Regions from separate parts of the Micromonospora sp. NPDC048843 genome, predicted to be linked through region 1. Evidence: riboswitches for the same ligand, from Rfam matches in the RefSeq annotation. Region 1 holds a riboswitch; each other region holds the start of a gene.

Evidence for each region. Region 1 has a riboswitch for cobalamin ahead of AB0C20_RS20025 (prenyltransferase/squalene oxidase repeat-containing protein). Riboswitches for the same ligand answer to the same signal wherever they lie in the genome.
Region 2: linked by a shared signal. The riboswitch ahead of AB0C20_RS31835 (acyl-CoA thioesterase) and the one ahead of AB0C20_RS20025 (prenyltransferase/squalene oxidase repeat-containing protein) in region 1 are both predicted to bind cobalamin.
Region 3: linked by a shared signal. The riboswitch ahead of cobN (cobaltochelatase subunit CobN) and the one ahead of AB0C20_RS20025 (prenyltransferase/squalene oxidase repeat-containing protein) in region 1 are both predicted to bind cobalamin.
Region 4: linked by a shared signal. The riboswitch ahead of AB0C20_RS07610 (ribonucleoside-diphosphate reductase subunit alpha) and the one ahead of AB0C20_RS20025 (prenyltransferase/squalene oxidase repeat-containing protein) in region 1 are both predicted to bind cobalamin.

The regions. Positions count from the first base shown of each region.
Region 1 covers NZ_JBEZGJ010000084.1:687-5,281, reverse strand. Annotated here, with positions in the region: gene AB0C20_RS20030 (LPXTG cell wall anchor domain-containing protein) at 1-579, opposite strand, end outside; gene AB0C20_RS20025 (prenyltransferase/squalene oxidase repeat-containing protein) at 576-3,302, opposite strand; cobalamin riboswitch at 3,395-3,534, opposite strand; cobalamin riboswitch at 3,577-3,699, shown strand; gene AB0C20_RS20020 (prenyltransferase/squalene oxidase repeat-containing protein) at 3,804-4,595, shown strand, end outside.
Region 2 covers NZ_JBEZGJ010000211.1:5,888-10,482, reverse strand. Annotated here, with positions in the region: gene AB0C20_RS31845 (copper chaperone PCu(A)C) at 1-193, opposite strand, end outside; gene AB0C20_RS31840 (copper resistance protein CopC) at 259-2,337, opposite strand; cobalamin riboswitch at 2,469-2,683, shown strand; gene AB0C20_RS31835 (acyl-CoA thioesterase) at 2,812-3,324, shown strand; gene AB0C20_RS31830 (zinc-dependent alcohol dehydrogenase family protein) at 3,434-4,426, shown strand.
Region 3 covers NZ_JBEZGJ010000088.1:8,432-13,026, forward strand. Annotated here, with positions in the region: gene cobN (cobaltochelatase subunit CobN) at 1-3,442, opposite strand, end outside; cobalamin riboswitch at 3,722-3,851, opposite strand; gene AB0C20_RS20665 (DUF5919 domain-containing protein) at 4,068-4,385, shown strand; gene AB0C20_RS20670 (hypothetical protein) at 4,382-4,558, shown strand.
Region 4 covers NZ_JBEZGJ010000020.1:42,331-46,925, forward strand. Annotated here, with positions in the region: gene AB0C20_RS07610 (ribonucleoside-diphosphate reductase subunit alpha) at 1-2,230, opposite strand, end outside; cobalamin riboswitch at 2,422-2,639, opposite strand; gene AB0C20_RS07615 (enolase C-terminal domain-like protein) at 3,072-4,469, shown strand; gene AB0C20_RS07620 (FadR/GntR family transcriptional regulator) at 4,477-4,595, shown strand, end outside.

The sequences.
Region 1 (4,595 bases):
GGGCGCGGCGGGGGCCGGAGGGGAGGTGGTGGCGCCGGTCGGCTTGCTGTTGCGGGCTCGGACGCTGTCCGGGCTGAACCGGGGCCGCCCCTCGGTCCCCCCGATGTCGGTCGCCCCGAAGATCCACAGGTCGACGCTGCCGGGCTTGGGTTTGTAGCTCATCGCGCCGAGTTGGCTGTAGACCCAGCTGTTCTGCCCCGGGTCGGCGTGCCAGTACGACCAGTACGCGCTGGCCGGCGGGGTGAGGGCACACCCCTCGTCCGCCGGGGTGGGGTACTGGGTGCCGCCCTGGTGGCCCGCGTAGCCGATCCGGCAGATGAACGCCGGCCCGTCGTGCTGTGTTCCGGTGGTGCGCCAGCCGCCCTGGTTGAGCAGTTGGTAACCGGTGGTCGGGGTGGTGCCGCAGGACCGCAGGAGCGGCCCACCCCAGCGGCTGAAGTCGACAGCGAGGATCACCCCGGACGAGGTGGTGCACTGCCCGATCGGCAGCGGGTCGGCCAGCGCCGGCGTGGGCGTCACCGCCAGCGCGCCGACGATCGTCAGCGCCACTGTCGAGCGGCGCCACCTGCGGGCCGTCACGACAGGCCGCCCTGGTCGGCGACAGCGCGACGGCGTGCGGAGACCCGCAGCAGGATGCCCGCGACGACGAGCACCAGCGCCAGCAGGGTGATCGTGACGATCGACCAGCCAGTACGGGGCAGGTTGCCCGACGAGTGCCCGCCGGTGCCGGGCGACGAGGGGGTCACGCTGGGAGCCACGGACGGAGACGGCGACGCCGACGACGGGCTCGCGGTGGGCGTGGGCGTCGGGGTCGGGGTGGCGGACGGGTCCGGGCCCGGCAGTTCGTGCACGTCCCGGGTCAGGGTGGCGAACGAGATGCCTGTCGCGCCGCCGACGACCTGGGTGGACGCGCGTACGTCCGAGCCGGTCTGCCCCCCGGCGGCGACGGTGAACCCGCCGTCGTCGTTCTGCTGACCGGCCAGGAACGACAGTGCCTTGTCGGCCTGTCGGGCGTAGGTGTCGCCGCGCAGGGTGAGGCCCTGGATCGCGAGCGCTGTGGAGTTGGTGGAGTCGCCGGCCGCGCCGGGGAAACCGCCGTGTGCCTTCTGTGTCGACGCGATCCAGCTCAACGCCTTGTCGACGGCGCTGACCGCGGCCGGGTCGTCGGTTGACGACGCGAGAGCCATCGCTGCCATCGCGGTGCTGTCGACGTCCCGGTCGGCGTCCGCCGCCGGGATGAGGCTGGGGAACGATCCGTCGGCGCGCTGGAGGCCCTTCAGGAAGGCGATCGGCTTGGCGGCGGCCTCGCCCTGTCCGGCGCGGCGCTGCGCGATGATGCCGAGCGACTGCCCGAACACCGATGTGGCGTACCGGTAGTTGCCGGCCCCGGCGCAGCCGGCCTGCATGTCGAGCTTGGCGCAGGTGACGTCACCGAGCGCGGCGATCAGGTCGTGTCCGCCGAAGGCACGCGGGTCGTACCCGGTGACCTGGGCGAGGAGGGCCACCTTGCCGATCGCGCCGCCAGCGGCGTAGTCGGTACCGATGCCGAGCCACGTGTCGACTGTGAATCCGCTGTCGCCGACCGCGCCGCCGCCGCGCAGGAACTCGACGATCGCCCGCAGCTTGGCGTCGTCCCCGCCGGTGGCGGCCAGGGCGTAGGCGCCGTCGATGCTCAACCCGAAGTCGGGGAAGCCGGGGAACGACTCGTAGTACCTGCCGTCGATCAGGTTGGTCGGCGCGACGAGGTAGGACACCCCCTTGACCAGGTCGGGTCGCGGCCCGGCCGGCGGTGGCGGCGCACCCAGGCTGGCCAGGTTCTTGCCGGCCAGCGCGAGCGCGGCACCGGTCGTGGCGGCCAGGTCGGCGTCCGGGTTGCTCGGGTCGGGGCTGAGCCCACCGCCGGTGGTGATCCGGCCGACCAGCAGGCCGGTGGCGGCAGCGGCCCGGTCGGCGAGGCCCAGCACGGCGAGGGCCTGCGCGGCGTACCCGGTGGAGTAGGTGTCGGTGACCCCCGCGCCGGCGTACGGCTGGTAGCCGCCGTCGGGCTCCTGCGCGCCGGACAGGAACGCCTTTGCCGAATTCAGCGCCGCGTCGTGCCCGCCGAGTGTGTGCAGCGCCAGGACGGCCAGGGCCGTGGCGGCGAGGTCCGGATCACAGGCATCGGTCGGGCTGAGCCATCCGCCGGCGAAGGCGCCGGTCGCACACTGCTGCGCTGTCAACCGGGAGACGGTTGCGGCGGGCGGGGTGACGCCGGCCCGCTTGAGCGCGAGCAGCGCGCTCGCGTGGCTCATCGGGCCGGCGGATCCGGCGAAGTCACCAGCAGCGGCACAGCCAGCGGCGATGTCGGTCGCGGCGCAGACGTGGTCGGTGAGCGTGGCGATCAGATCCCGGCCGCCGAACGCACGGGGGTCGCCGCCGATGATCGTGGCGAGGAGCGCGAGGTCGGCGACGTTGCCGGCGTGCGGCGCGGCGGTGTCACCGTTGGGGAAGATCGCGGCGTCGACGTGCGTCCGGAGGTAGTCGACGACCTTCGTCAGGGTCTGAGCCTGACCGCCGGTCCCGGCCAGGGCTGTGGCGACGGCGATGGTCCGGTGGTAGTCGACACCCCAGTTGTCGACGTGGTCGCCATCGGTCAACTGCCCCACCAGGTAGCTCGCGACGGCCTTGACCTGGGCTTCCGTCGGCCGCGCCGGTTCGGGTGTCCCCGTCGGGGTCGCCGTCGGGGTCGCCGTCGCGCTCGGGGTCGGGCCGCTCGCGCGCACCGACGCGGGGGTGAAGCTCGGCGCCCCGGTGGAGCCGCCGATGTCGGTGCCGCCGAAGACCCACGCCTCGACCTCGCCCGGCCCCGGTCGCTGCGCCATCGCCCCGAGTGGACTGTAGGTCCAGTGGTCCTGCCCGGCCGGGGCGATCCAGTAGGACCAGTAGGCCGTCGCTGGCGGGGTCAACTGGCACGCCTCGTCGGCCGGCGTCGGGCGTTCGGCGCCGGCGTCGAAGGCGGCTGAGCCGATCCGGCAGATGAACCCGGGCCCGTCGTGGGCGGTGCCGGTCGTGGTGAAGCCCGCCTCGTGCAGCAGGTCCAGACCGGTGGTCGGGGCGGCGTCGCAGCCCCGCAGCAGCGGCCCACCCCACGCCCCGAAGTCGACCGCCACGATCGCGCCCTGGGTGGGGGTGCACGCCTCCAGCGGATCGGCGAGCGCCGCACGGGTCGGCACCACGAGCGCCAACGCGCCGAGCAGCACCGCGGCGACGAGCGCCAACCACGGCGCGGGAGTCCGCGACGTTCGACTGACCAGTGGGGACATGGCGACTCTCTCAGGGGTAGCGGCGCAGGCGCGGACGCGGACCCCGAGGACAAGTCCCGGAAATCTGGCTCCGCGCCGTGTACCTCGACGGCGCTGCGGTGCTCTATCCAGCCAGGTAATCCGACTCGTCCCGATTGGGACCTACGGCTGCGGGCCAGCGCCGGACTTTGACCGGCTTCCCCTGACTGCTGGATCGCGGTCATCGGACCACAGCAGCAACCACCCAGTCAACGCGAGAACGTGTCATGTACCTAACAGCGCGCGGTAGGGACTTCCTCCCATACGGTGACCGCGTCATCGCGTGGGGGAACCCGGTGGAAATCCGGGGCTGACGCGCAACGGTGAGGACGGTTGGCCGTCCCGAGCCCGACTACCCACGTGGTGACGCAGCACCTGCGGTATCCGTCCCACGCGTCCTGCGGCCGGCCCGCCCCGCTCCGCCGGCTCTCCCGTTGGGCCCCGGGTCGAGGCAGTCGTGCCCCGTACCCCCAAGGAGACCCGATGTCCTCGCGCCTTTCCTCCGGCAGTCGCCGGAGACGTCTCGCGACGGTTCCCGCCGCCGCGTTGATCGCCACTGTCGTCGCTGTCGCGACCGGTGCCGCACCGGCCGCCGCGACCTCGACGGCGGCGCAGATCGCCACCGCCAAGACCAACGGCGTCGCCTACCTGCGCACCCTCCAGGCAGTCGACGGCAGCTACGCCAGCGGCGGGCTGTCGAACGAGTGGGTGTTCAGCGCGTTCGCCCCCGCCGGTGTCGCGGCGGTGGACGTCTACCCCTCCGGCGACACGACAAAGAACGCCCGCACCGTGTACCGCAACCAACTCTCCGCCGCGTCCTGGCCGAGCACCTCCCCTGTCGTCACCGACTACGAGCGCGGTGTCCTGAACGCCTATGCCGCCGGCATCGACCCCGCTCGCGTCTCCCCCGCCCGCAACCTGATCGCCGACACCATCGCCTACTGGCAGACCGGCTCGGCCGGCTACTACGGCCCGCCGGCCAACTTCAACGGCACCGTATTCGCCACCCTCGCCCTGGCCGGCGCGAAGACCCAGGCCGGTGCCGCCCGCGTACCGCAGGCGCTCCTCAACCTGTCGGTCACCCGGATCCGCAACAACCAGCACAACGACGGCGGCTGGACCTTCACCCAGGCCGAGGGCAACCCCAGCCAACTCGCCGCCGCCAGCGACATCGACATGACCGGCGCCGCGATGGCCGCCCTCTGCGTCGCCGGTGTCCCCAACACCGACACCGACGTCGTGCAGGCGAAGAACTTCCTCAAGGGCAAGCTCGTC
Region 2 (4,595 bases), on a different contig from region 1:
CCGCCTTCACCCACGGGTCACGAATGCCGAGCACACCAGCGTCCGGGTTGGCGGAGGCCGACGCGGGCGGGCTCGCCTGCGCTGTCGACGGAGAGTCGGACGAGCCGCAGCCGGCGACGCCCACCGTCAGGATCGCGGCGGCGAGCATGGCGGCCGAGCGGCGGCGTGAAGCGTTCGGGCTGGTGGTGCGCATGTGATCTTCCTCCGATGGTTGCTGCTGGGAGGTTGGTCGGCCGCAGCTCGGAGAAAGTTCCGGACTCAGGGAACGTTGATCGTGAACTCCCCGGTGTGCACAGTGCCGGCGACCTGGAAGTCGAAGAAGGCCCGGTACCGGCCTGCACTCGGCGCGGTCAGCCAGAACTTCACAGTCCCGTCGACCAACTCCTGCTCGGGGTGGACGTGCACGTAGCCGAGGTCGCCCTCACGCACCACGACCAGGTGCCCGTACGCGCCCAGGTACCGCTCCAACTGCGCCGGTACGGTCGGGTCGGCGCTGACCTGGAAATGGATCGGCGCCGTCACCCCCACCGTCGGGGTGCCGGTCATCGACACCGCGTACGGACCAGCCGTAGCCTGTGCCGCCGCTGGCGGCAGCGCGGCCGGGGTGTGCGCGCCGGGCACTGTGTGGTCGACGCCCAGCACGAGGGGGATCTGGGTGCCGTTGGTCGCGGTGACGGAGAAGTCGGCGAAGACGCGGTAGCCCCCGGGCCGGGCCAGCGTCAGGGGGACGCTCCAGGTGCCGTCGGGTGCCATCGTCGGGTGCAGGTGCTGGTAGCCGGACAGGTCACGGCCGACCACGATCAGGTGCAGCGGCTTGTCGTGGACGACCGCGAAGGTCGTTGCCGGCTGCCGGTCGGTCCCGACGATGCGGAACCGGTAGTCGGCGGGTACACCGGGGGGTTGGGACCGCTCCAGCGGTTGCAGGGTGTACCCACCGGCGCTGACCGTCGTGCCGGTTGCCAGCGTCGCGCCCGTCGCGTCGTCACCCCGATGCGTGTGCGGCCCCGTACCGGCCGGGTGTTGGTGCCCGTCGGTCGCCGAGCCCACCTGCCCCGAGTCGGACGGTCCACCGGCCGACGGTCGTGAATTGCCGGTCGCCGGACTCTCGTCGGCGGTGCCGATACGGGCCAACCCGAACCCGGCCAGCAGAGCGATCACCAGCCCGCCGACGAGCAGCGCCAGGTGGGTGTTGCTCAACCGGGACCCAGGCGTCGCGGCGGCGAGGTCCGTGTCGGGCCGTGATCCGGTGTCGACCGTCGCCTCGCCGTCCGTGCTGGCGAGGGCCTCGGTCACCTGATCGGTAGGCGTCGGATCGACAGCAACGCCCGCGCGGGCCGTGACGACCGTGTCGCCCTTGCGCGCCGCCGGCACTGTGGCGGGCCGCCGCTTGTCGCTCGCGGTACGCGCGACGACGCCGGTCGCCGCGCCGGTCTTGCCCCCGACGGTCTTGCCAGCGCCGGCCCTGCCCCCGACGGTCTTGTCCCCGGCAGCTTTGCCGCCGACGGTCCTGCCAGCGCCGGCCCTGTTCGTGGCACGGGCGCCACCGCCGCGTCGACCGGAGGTCGCCGCCGAGGTACGGCCCCGGCCGGTGGGTGTGCCGGCGGATCGGCGACGCCAGACGACGAACCCGGCCACCGCCCCGACCGCCGCGACCGCCGCCGCCCAGCCGGCCCAGACCAGTGCCCCGGGACCGCTCTCCTCGGTCGACCCGGTCGACGGGGCCGCCGCAGCCGGCGGGGTCGACGGATCGTCCGCGGTGGTCGGCACCGCCGAGGCCTGCCCGGACGAGTTGTGCTGCTCGGTGGCGGCCACCAGAGCCGGGTCCGGTTGGGTCGACGGCGGGCTCCACCCCTTCGGCGCTGCCGTCACCCGCCCGTCGTGGCGGAAGGTCAGGGTGCCCCGCACGGTGTCGCCGTCCGAGGCGACCGACAGATAGCTCACCGAGTACTGGCCCTTGGCGGGCAGGTGGGCGACGGACACCACCGCGGGGAACCCCGTCGTGTACTCCCGTGGCTCGAACTGCCCATTGACCAGGAAGTACTCGCGTACCGGCTTGTCCAGTGGCTTCGGCTCCCCATACGACCAGCCGTTGTCGACACGGACGCCGCCCGGGGCGGTGATCGTGAAGAACGCGTTGGCGGCGGCCTTCTCGGTGAAGTAGAGCCGCACCTCCGTCAACGGCTCGCGCACTGTGGCGCCGCTCGCCGGTGTGGACATGGCGAGGGTCCCGTGCGCTGCGGCGGGTTGGGCGGACGCGAGGAGAGCGACAGCCGAGGCGAGGAGGAACGCGAGGAGGCCAGAGACCACCCGCCCGCAAGTCTGGGGGAGACGACGCATCTGGATATCCTCACCCTCGCGAGACTTTTTTCAAGAGCTGACGATCTTCTTCCTCAGATGGCAAAAGTTGACGATCAGGTCATCCGTCGCCGCGGCAGGACGCCCCGGGTGGACACATTCCCTGGCCAGCTATGCTCGCCGACGGCGCTGGTTCGCCCCGTCGTGACCGGCGGGGCGTCGTAAGAGGGAACCCGGTGAAAATCCGGGGCTGCCCCGCAGCGGTGAGTGGGAACGACCGCCGTCATCAGCACTGGGCCAGTGGCCTGGGAAGCGACGGCCAGTAGGCGACCGGCGCGACCGGTCAGGCCCGCGAGTCCGAAGACCTGCCGGCGCCGCGTACACAACCGTGTGCGCTGCCGTCGGTCTCGCGGGTGGGCTGAGCGGGTGACGGGCCGCGCGTGTGGTGCACGGCCAGGTCCTCGTCAGCGTGTCCGTGACCCGGCGGTGTGGTTTCCCGAGGGACGGACTACCGCTGTGCACGACACCACCACCATCGCCGGCCGCGCGCCGTCGGCGTCGCACCTGACCCTTTCGCAGATCATGGACCAGCACCACACCAACCTGATGGGTACGGTGCACGGCGGCCGGATCCTCAACCTCATCGACTCCGTCGCCGGTGTGGTCGCAGCCCGGCACTCCGACGGGCCGGCGGTGACCGCCGCCATCGACGAGACGGCGTTCCTCCGCGCGGTGCGGGTCGGTGACGTGGTGCACGTCGATGCCCGGATCACCTGGGCCGGCCGCAGCTCGATGGAGGTGGCCGTCAAGGTGACCGCCGACCGGTGGGACCGGGCGGTGCCGCCCACCGACGTGGCCACCGCCCACCTGGTCATGGTCGCCATCGACGACGACGGCCAGCCTCGGACGGTGCCACCGCTGCTACCGGAGACCGACGGAGACCGGCGACGGTACCGGGAGGCGGAGATCCGTCGGAAGCACCGACTGGCGCTGCGACGCGCGCTGCTCGACGGCGCCGAAGACGACTGACCCGCGCTCGGGCCCGCCCGTTGCGGCGCTGGCGCGGTCCGAGGAACCCGCCCCGCCGCCTATCCGGTCGGATAGCGTCCACGTGAAGCCTCGATCACGGAGAGTGTGGATGGTTATGCGCGCTGCGGTGCTGCGGGAGTTCGACGTTCCGCTGACGGTCGAGGAGATCGATCAACCCATCCCCGGGCGCGGGCAGGTGCTGGTGCGGGTAATCGCCAGCGGGGTCAACCCGCTCGACACGAAGATCCAGGCAGGTAAGGCCGCGCACGCGCGCGTCGAGCTGCCTGCGGTGCTCGGCCTGGACCTCGCCGGCGTCGTCGCGGCGGTCGCCGCGGACGTGACCGGCTTCGAGCCGGGAGACGAGGTGTACGGGCTGTGCGGGGGCGTCGGCGACCTCCAGGGCTCGCTGGCCGAGTACGCCGCCGTGGACGCTCGACTGCTGGCCCACAAGCCGAGGAGCCTCTCGATGCGGGAGGCCGCCGCGTTGCCCCTGGCGGCGGTCACCTCCTGGGAGGGGTTGGTCGACCGGGCCGGAGTCCGCGCCGGGCAGAAGGTCCTGGTGCACGGCGGTGCCGGCGGTGTCGGACACGTGGGCGTGCAGCTTGCCCAGGCGAGAGGCGCCGAGGCGTATGCCACTGGCGGGCCGGCGAGCCTGCGGGTGATCGAGAGTCTGGGCGCGGTGCCGATCGACTACACAGCGAGCAAGGTCGAGGAGTACGTCGAGAGGTACACCGGCGGCGAGGGCTTCGACATCGTGATGGACAACGTCGGCGGCGCGACGCTCGACGCGTCGTTCGCGGCGGTACGCACCTACCACGGGCACGTCGTCAGCGCGCTGGGCTGGGGCTCACACTCGCTCGCCCCGCTGTCGTTCCGAGGCGCGACCTACTCCGGCGTGTTCACCCTGCTGCCGATGCTCACCGGGCGCGGCCGCGAACACCACGGCGACATCCTGCGCGAGATCGCGACGCTGGCCGACGCTGGTGCGTTGCGCCCGCGACTGGATCCGCGCACGTTCACGCTCGACAGGGTCATGGACGCCCATCGGCTGGTCGCCGACGGCACCGCCGAGGGCAAGGTCGTCGTGGACGTCCCCGGTTGAGCCGAGCCGTTCGTTCACACCGAAGGGGTCAGCACTGGGATCCTGGTTGTCGCTCCGGTGACGTCTGCCCATGCCGAGATTCGTGCTCTACGGCGACGAGTACGGGCCTGGGTCGCAGGTTGGCCGGACCACCATGAGCACTTCTTCGTCGAAGAGCCGAACCTCACGG
Region 3 (4,595 bases), on a different contig from region 1:
CGGCTGTGGCGTCGTAGCCGAACAGGTAGTCCACTGTGGCCGCCAGCTCGAACGCGCCCTTGTAGCCGTGCCGGCGCATCGCGGCGATCCACTTCGGGTTGACCACCCGGGCCCGGAACACCCGCCGGGTCTCCTCGCCCAGCGTGCGGGTACGCACGTCGTGTGGCATCGCCGAGTCACCCACGTACGCCTGCGGTGAGGTGCCGGTGAGGTGGCGGACCATCGCCACCATCCCGCCGTGGTACTGGAAGTAGTCGTCGGAGTCGACGATGTCGTGCTCGCGGGTGTCCTGGTTCTTCACCGCAACCGCGATCCGGGCGAACGAGCGCTCCATGTCGGCGCGCGCCTCCCGGCCGTCCAGGCCCCGGCCGTACGCGTAGCCGCCCCACACCGCGTACACCTCGGCCAGGTCGGCGTCGCTGCGCCAGGTCCGTGCGTCGATCAGGGGCAGCAGCCCCGCACCGTACGCGCCGGGCTTGGAGCCGAAGATCCGGGCGGTGGCCCGCCGCTCGTCGCCGTGCTCGGCGAGGTCGGCGGCGACGTGCGCCCGCAGATAGTTCTCCTCGTCCGGCTCGTCAAGGGCGGCGACGCGCCGGATGGCGTCGTCGAGAAGCGCCACCACGTGCGGAAACGCGTCGCGGAAGAAGCCGGAGATGCGCACCGTGACGTCGACGCGGGGCCGGCCCAGCTCGGCGGTCGGCACCACCTCGACGCCGGTCACCCGCCGGGACCTGTCGTCCCAGACCGGCCGGCAGCCCAGCAGCGCGAGCACCTCGGCGATGTCGTCGCCCTGGGTCCGCATCGCGCTGGTGCCCCACACTGTCAACCCCACCGAGCGGGGGTACGCCCCGGTGTCGGCGAGGTGCCGGGCCAGCAGCGAGTCGGCGAGGGCCACCCCGACGTCCCAGGCGTTGCGGCTGGGGATGGCCTTCGGGTCGACGGAGTAGAAGTTGCGGCCGGTCGGCAGCACGTTGACCAGGCCCCGGGTGGGTGAGCCGGACGGGCCGGGCGGCACGAACCGTCCGTCCAGCGCGCCGAGGGTGTTTGTCAGCTCGTCGGTGGTCCGGTCCAGTCTGGGCACCAGCTCGGTGGCGGCGAAGTGCAGCACCGCGGCGACGTCCGGGATCGAGCGACCGGTCACCTCGGCCACTACGGCGTCGACAGTGTCCACGGCCCAGTCCAGGGTCTCCATGCCGATGACCAGCCGCCGCGCGAGGGCCTCGATGAGGTCGATCGCGTCGGCGGCGGTGCCGGCCGGCCCGTCCACCACGTCGGTCAGCGCCGCGGGCAACGCCAGCCGTTGTCCCGGTGACGCGAGCAGTTCCTGCTCGTCGAGGGAGTACGCGACGGCGAGTGCCTGTCGCAGGCCGGGCAGGGCCCGGGCGCCGCCCCAGATCTGCGGGGCGCGCAGCACCGCCAGGACCAGGTTGACCCGGGGTTCGCCGGTGGGAGCGTCGGCGAGGATGTGCAGCCCGTCGCGGATCTGGACGTCCTTGACCTCGCACAGGTACCCGTCGAGGTGCAGCACGAAGTCGTCGAAGTCGTCCGCGTCGGGCATCGCCTCGGCGTGCAGGTCGTGGTGCAGTTCGGCGGCGCGCACCAGGTCCCAGATCTGGGCTCGCACTGTGGGCACCTTGGCCGGGTCGAGGGCCTGCACTGTCGCGTACTCGTCGAGCAGTTGTTCCAGTTTGGCCAGGTCGCCGTAGGTCTCGGCACGGGCCATCGGCGGGACCAGGTGGTCGACGACCACGGCGTGCGCCCGCCGCTTGGCCTGGGTGCCCTCGCCGGGGTCGTTGACGATGAACGGGTACACCAGCGGCAGGTCGCCGAGGACCGCGTCGGGCGCACAGCCGGCGGCCAGACCGAGGCCCTTGCCGGGCAGCCACTCCAGGGTGCCGTGCTTGCCCAGGTGCACCACGGCGTCCGCGCCGAAGCCGCCGTCCGCGGCCGGCGAGGCCAGCCAGCGGTACGCGGCCAGGTAGTGGTGACTCGGCGGCAGGTCCGGGTCGTGGTAGATGGCGATCGGGTTCTCCCCGAAGCCGCGGGGTGGCTGGATCAGCAGCACCACGTTGCCGAAGCGCAGCCCGGCGAGCACGATGTCGCCGCCCTCGGTGTACAGCTCGCCCGGTGGCTCACCCCAGTGCTCCCGCATCCGCTCGCGCAGCTCGGCCGGGACCTGGTCGAACCAGCGCCGGTACGTCGGCCCCGGTATCCGGGCCTCGGCGGCGGCCAACTGCTCCGGGGTGAGCCACTCCACGTCGTGACCACCGGCGGCGATCAGCGCGTGGATCAGCGCGTCGCCGTCGTCCGGCGGTGGCGTGTCACCCAGGTCGTAGCCGGCCTCGGCCAGCGCGGCGAACAGCCGGACCGCCGAGGCCGGGGTGTCCAACCCGACGGCGTTACCGACCCGGGAGTGCTTGGTGGGGTACGAGCTGAGCACCACGGCGACGCGCTTGTCGGCGTGCGGCACGTACCGCAGCCGGGCGTGGCGCACCGCGATCCCGGCGACCCGGGCGGCCCGCTCGGGGTCGGCGGCGTAGACCGAGAGGCCGTCGGCGTCGATCTGCTTGAACGAGAACGGCACTGTGACGATCCGGCCGTCGAACTCGGGGATGGCCACCTGCATGGCGGCGTCCAGGGGGGACAGACCGGCGTCGCTGTCGGCCCACTGCGCGCGGGTGCTGGTGAGGCAGAGGGCCTGGATGACCGGCACGTCCAGGGCGGCCAGGGCGCCCACGTCCCAGGCGTCCTCGTCGCCGCCACCGGAGGCGTCGGCGGCGACCGCGCCGCCGGCCGCGAGGACCGTGACCAGCAGCGCGTCACAGCGGGCGAAGAGCCCGAGTGGGCCGGTGCCCGCGGTCAGCCCGCGCAGCGAGCCGCAGAAGATCGGCAGCGGGTTGCCGCCAGCTCTGTGGACCGCGTCCGCGAGCACGTCGACGAAGTCGGTGTTGCCGGCCAGCGCATGCGCCCGGTAGAAGACGATCCCCACTGTGGGCCGGTCCGGAGCGGCGGGGTGTTCGCCGTGTACCCCGTACGCAGGGGTGGGCGTGGGTGCGGCGAACCCCTCGCCGGTGAGCAGCACCGTGTCGGAGAGGAACCGGGCCAACTGCCCGAGGTTGTCCGGGCCGCCCTCCGTCAGATACGCCAGCGACTGGCTGACGACCCCGGATGGCACTGTGGAGATGGCCATCAGCTCCGCGTCGGGTAGCGCCTCACCGCCGAGGACCACCGTCGGCACGCCGGTGGCGAGCACCGCAGCGAGGCCGTCCGGCCACGCCTGCCGACCGCCGAGCAGGCGTACGACGACGAGGGCGACCTCGTCGAGCAGGGCGGGCACCTCCTCGGCGGTAACTCGGGCGGGGTTGGCCAACCGGTAGTCGGCGCCGCTGGCGCGGGCGGCCAGCAGGTCGGTGTCGGCGGTGGACAGCAGCAGGATGCGCACGGCAGGCTCCGGAAAGTGACGCCCTGGGCCCTCACTGAGGCGACCGGGGCGATACGGGTGGGTACGGCGTCAGCCGGTACGACGGCCCGAGCGAACGGCGCACCGACGCATGGGTCGGGGCCGGTCAGCGCCGGGCGATCAGCTCAGCGGTGCCGGTGGCCGGTGCCCTTGGAATGCACTGCCTGGAGCGCGATACGACGATAATCGTCGATGAATGAGACGCCGTGCGTCATCGGGTCCTCCTCGGGTGTCCACGCCCTGGGGTACGTCCGACGGCCGAAGTATCCTGGCTTCCGGATCGACGCTCTCCCCCGGCCTTCCAACCGCAGACACACGGCCGTGACTCACGAGGGGGGATCGCTCCCCGGTGACAGTGGCGGGACCGCGTCGGAATCGCACCGACTTCCTTCACTGCCGTCAGGCCGCGAATGCTGCCACACCGCCGCGTCGCCGGTCAACGCGGACCCCGCCGTCGCACGCCCGTTCTCACCACATTGACCTGCGGAAATATCGGCGCGCGAGGTTGTCGTCCGCCGCTGCGGCGGGCTGCTGGGCTGGTTGGTCGTTGGCGGCGTGGTCCCCTGCCGGGGGCAGTGCGGGTGCGACGCCCTTTGGAGCTGATGTCGTGGACGATTCAGTCCGCCCCGGTCAGCCCCGGGCTACTCGTGCCCAAATCGGCGCGGGTGGCGGGTCAGCGACAGCCAGCCGAGAAGACGGCTGTGCATCATGGCAAGGTCGGGACGACCGGCGTCTACGACGAGCCCGTTCGCGCCAACGTGCTTTGATCGATGACCGGCTCTGCGTTGTTCAGCACTACCTACCGCAGATGCGGGGCGTCGACTGCCCGGCGACGGTCATCGAGCGCAGCACTGACCCCTCCGGCCTCTACCCGATATTCGACGAGATGTTCAGCTCGCTCTGGGATCGCAGCCGCCAGCTATGACCGACCACGCCCGCCTCCTCCCCCTCGCACAGGAGGCCGTCGACCTGGCGCAGAACCTCATGCTGACACTCCAGCCCGGCGCGCTGACCTTCAAGGGTGACTGCGATGCTTCTACCCGCCGCCGGCACATCTGCGCCGGCCGGAGGACGGCCTCGGCCGTCGAGGGCGCCTGATCCAGGCCCTCCCGGTACCGAGTGCGGGCAGCATGGG
Region 4 (4,595 bases), on a different contig from region 1:
TGGCCTGCTGGATCCGCGTCGCGGGGCGCGAGCGCAGGTAGTAGGTGGTCTTCAGCCCTGCCTTCCAGGCGTACAGGTACATCGAGGAGAGCTTGCCGATGGTCGGCGCGGCCAGGAACAGGTTCAGCGACTGGGACTGGTCGATGAACGGGGCGCGGGCGGCGGCCAGGTCGATCAGCGCCCGCTGCGGCAGCTCCCACGCGGTGCGGAACAGCTCCCGTACGCCGACCGGAAGCTCGGCGATGTCCTGCACCGACCCCTCCGCCCGCTTGATCGCCGAACGGACCCGCTCGGTCCACAGACCGCGGGCCTTCAGCTCGCGTACCAGAGCGGTGTTGACCTGGAGGAACTCCCCGGACAGGGTCTCTCGCTTGAACAGGTTGGACACCTGCGGCTCGATGCACTCGTAGCACCCGGCGATCGAGGCGATGGTGGCGGTCGGCGCGACCGCCACGAGCAGCGAGTTGCGCAGCCCGTACGCCTCGACCCGCTCACGCAGCGCGTCCCACCGCGCGGTCTGCGTGCCCTCGACACCCCACAGGTCGGGCTGGAGCTGGCCCCGCGCGGCCCGGGTCTGCGGGTACGCCGGGTGCGCGCCGAAGTCGCGCGCCAGGTCGGCGGAGGTCTCCAGCGCCGTCAGGTACAGCTCCTCGCTGATCCGGGTGGACAGCTCCCGGGCGGCCGGCGAGTCGAACGGCAGCCGCAGCGCGAAGAAGGCGTCCTGTAGGCCCATCAGTCCGAGTCCGACCGGCCGCCAGCGGGGGTTGCTCGCCGCCGCCTGCGCGGTCGGGTAGTAGTTGATGTCGATGACGCGGTCGAGGAAGGTCACAGCGGTCCGCACCGTGGCGCGCAGCCGATCCCAGTCGATGCCGTCGGCGGTGAGATGGGCGGCGAGGTTCACCGAGCCGAGGTTGCACACGGCGGTCTCGGTGTCACTGGACACCTCGATGATCTCGGTGCAGAGGTTCGACAGGTGCACCACGTTGCCCGGCTCGGCGGTCTGGTTGCAGAGCCGGTTGGCGGCGTCCTTGAAGGTCATCCAGCCGTTGCCGGTCTGGGCGAGGGTCCGCATCATCTTCCCGTACAGCTCCCGTGCCGGGATCTGCCGCACGTAGCGGCCCTGCGCCTCGGCCTCCCGGTACGCGGCGTCGAACCGCTCCCCCCACAGGTCGGGCAACTCGGGCACCTCGTGCGGGTCGAACAGCGACCACAGCTCGTCGGCCTCGACCCGGCGCATGAACTCGTCCGGGATCCAGTTGGCCAGGTTGAGGTTGTGGGCGCGTCGGGCGTCCTCGCCGGTGTTGTCCCGCAGTTGCAGGAACTCCTCGATGTCCGGGTGCCACGGCTCCAGGTAGACGCAGGCCGCGCCCTTGCGGCGGCCACCCTGGTTCACCGCGGCGACGCTCGCGTCCAACGTGCGCAGCCACGGCACGATCCCGTTGGACTGCCCGTTCGTGCCCCGGATCAGCGCTCCCCGGGAGCGGACCCGGGAGTACGCGATGCCGATGCCACCGGCGAACTTGGACAGGTTGGCGACCTGGGCGTACCGCTGGTAGATCGAGTCCAGCTCGTCGAGCGGGGAGTCGACCAGGTAGCAGGAGGACATCTGGGTGTGCCGGGTGCCGGAGTTGAACAAGGTCGGTGAGCTGGGCAGGTAGGCCAGGCTGGACATCAGCCGGTAGAAGCCGACAGCCTCGTCCGCCGTCCGGGCCAGGCCGCAGGCCACCCGCAGCAGCCAGTACTGCGGGGTCTCCAGCACCAGTCGGCTGGTGGGGTGGCGCAGCAGGTAGCGGTCGTACACGGTGCGCAGGCCGAAGTACTCGAACCGGCGGTCGCCGTCGGGGTCGATGGCGTGGTCGAGCGTCGCGGCGTGTGCGGCGACGAACGCGGCGGTGTCGTCACCGATCAGGCCCTCGGCGTGGCCGACCCGGATCGCCGCGCTGAACGAGGTGATGCCCTGTCGACGCACCTCCTTGTCGACGTAGCCGGCCAGCAGCCGCGCGGCGAGGCGTGAGTACTGCGGCTCCTCACCGATCATCTCGGCGGCGGTCTGGATGGACAGCCGGTCCAGTTCGGCAGTGGTCGCGCCGTCGTAGAGGCCGCTGATGGTGCGGGTGGCCACCCGCATCGGATCGACGTCGGCCAGGTCGTCGGCCCACCGCTCGACCGCCCGGACGATCTTGTTCACGTCCACTCGTTCGGTGCCGCCGTCGCGCTTGCGGACCCGCATCGGCGTCCGCCGCAGGATCGCGTCGCCGCTGGCCGGGACTACCTCGGTGACTGTCACCACTCGCTCCTCGGAGTTCGAGACCTGGTGGCCCGGACGCGAGGAGACAGACACCGACGGACGCCACGCCAGCCCGGCGTGGGTCAGGTGGCGTCAGCCGTCCCACGCGGCCTCGGACCGCCGCCCACCCGGATGCGGGTACGCGGCGCGCTGGCAGGTCTTCGGACTCGCGGGCACGACCGGGCTCGCCGGTCTCCTACTGGCCGTCGCTTCCCAGGCCGATTGGTGGCCCAGTGCTGATGACGGCGGTCGTTCCCACTCACCGCTGCGGGACAGTCCCGGATTTCCACCGGGTTCCCTGTTGCCTCGACCGCACTGGATGAGCGGCCGAACCAGCTGCGCTCGACACCATATATAGGGACGCAGTCGTTGTCACACCCCACATGTCGGTCTCGGGCGTGTCGGCTGCTCACTCGGTGACCACCGTCACCACCGCGGCCAACCACCCCACGCCGACCGAGGCCGGGCACCAGAGACCGGACTCTCCGCGCGAGTGTCGACAGTCGACAAAGATTTGATGTATCGGAGCCACGGCACCGCAAAGTACTCCCATACGTCGACGTCAATGCCTCGGCGCGAGGTGGAACATCCGATCTCCACGCCCCGCCACCCCCGCCACCTTCCCCCGCCTACCGGCACGATGGGCGATAAGGCGGAGCGGCTCGGCGACGCAAACATCATACGTCTGCGGGTCAGCGGTGATCGACATCGTTGACGTGCTGGAGCAGCCCTCCGTATACTCCCAGTGATCATCTGATCTTTAGCCTAGCCGGGCGAGGAGCGCATGCCGCAGATCACTGCCGTCACCGTCGAAGACGTCCGCTTCCCCACCTCCCTGACCGCTGACGGGTCAGACGCCATGAACAAGGACGGCGACTACTCGGCGGCTTACGTCGTCCTGCACACCGACGGCGTCGACGGCGCGGGGGCGCCACTCGCGGGGCACGGCCTGACCTTCACCATCGGTCGAGGCAACGACATCGTCGCGGCGGCCGCAGTCCACCAGGCACAGCTTCTGGTGGGCCTGGACGTGGCGACCATGGCAGCGGACATGGGCGCGGTCTACCGCCTCCTCACCTCCGACTCGCAACTGCGCTGGCTCGGCCCGGAAAAGGGCGTCGTCCACCTGTCCCTGGCGGCCGTGTTGAACGCGTCATGGGACCTGGTCGCCCGGGTCGCCGACAAGCCGCTGTGGCGGCTGCTCGTCGACATGTCCCCCGAGCAACTCGTCGACATCGCGGACCTGCGCTACCTGTCCGACGCGCTGACCCGCGACGAGGCACTGGCCATCCTGCGGGCCAAGGAGGGCACGAAGGCCGCCCGCCTCGCCGAGCTCGACCGCACCGGCTACCCCGCCTACACCACCTCCGCGGGTTGGCTCGGCTACGGCGACGACAAGCTGCGCCGACTGTGCCAGGAGGCGGTGGACACCGGCTACGGCTACGTCAAGCTCAAGGTGGGCGCAAACCTCGACGACGACATCCGCCGATGCGCTATCGCGCGCGAGATCCTCGGGCCGGATCGCAACCTGATGATCGACGCCAACCAGGTGTGGGACGTCGGTCAGGCCATCGACTGGGTCACCGCCCTCGCCCAGTTCACGCCACTGTGGATCGAGGAGCCGACCAGCCCCGACGACATCCTGGGCCACGCAGCCGTCCGCCGCGCCGTCGCTCCGATCGGCGTCGCCACCGGCGAACACTGCCACAACCGGGTGATGTTCAAGCAGCTGTTCCAGGCCGAGGCCATCGACTTCTGCCAGCTCGACACCGGCCGGTTGGCCAGCATCAACGAGATCGTCGCCGTGCTGCTGCTCGCCGCGAAGTTCGACGTCCCGGTGTGCCCACACGCCGGCGGTGTCGGCCTGTGCGAGATGGTCCAACACGTGTCGGTGCTCGACTACGTCGCGATCTCGGGAGACCTCACCAACCGGGTCACCGAGTTCGTCGACCATCTGCACGAGCACTTCACCGACCCGTGCATCATCCGGGACACCGGTTCCGGCAGCGGATACGTCCTGCCCAGCCAGCCCGGCTACTCCACTCGGATGCGTCAGGAGTCGGTGGCGCTCTACCGGTTTCCCGACGGCCACTACTGGGGCGCGACAGACCCGACTACCGTGTCATCTCCGGAGGCGGCGTACGTGACTGCGGGTGGGAAGGCCACCCCCGCCGGCCGCTAGGGGAAATATGTCTCGCACTGACGAAGTGGTCAACGGCATCAAGCGGATGATCCTCGAAGGGCAGTTCCGGCCCGGGGACCGGTTGCCCATCGAGAAGGACCTCGCCGAGCAGCTCGGTGTCTCGCG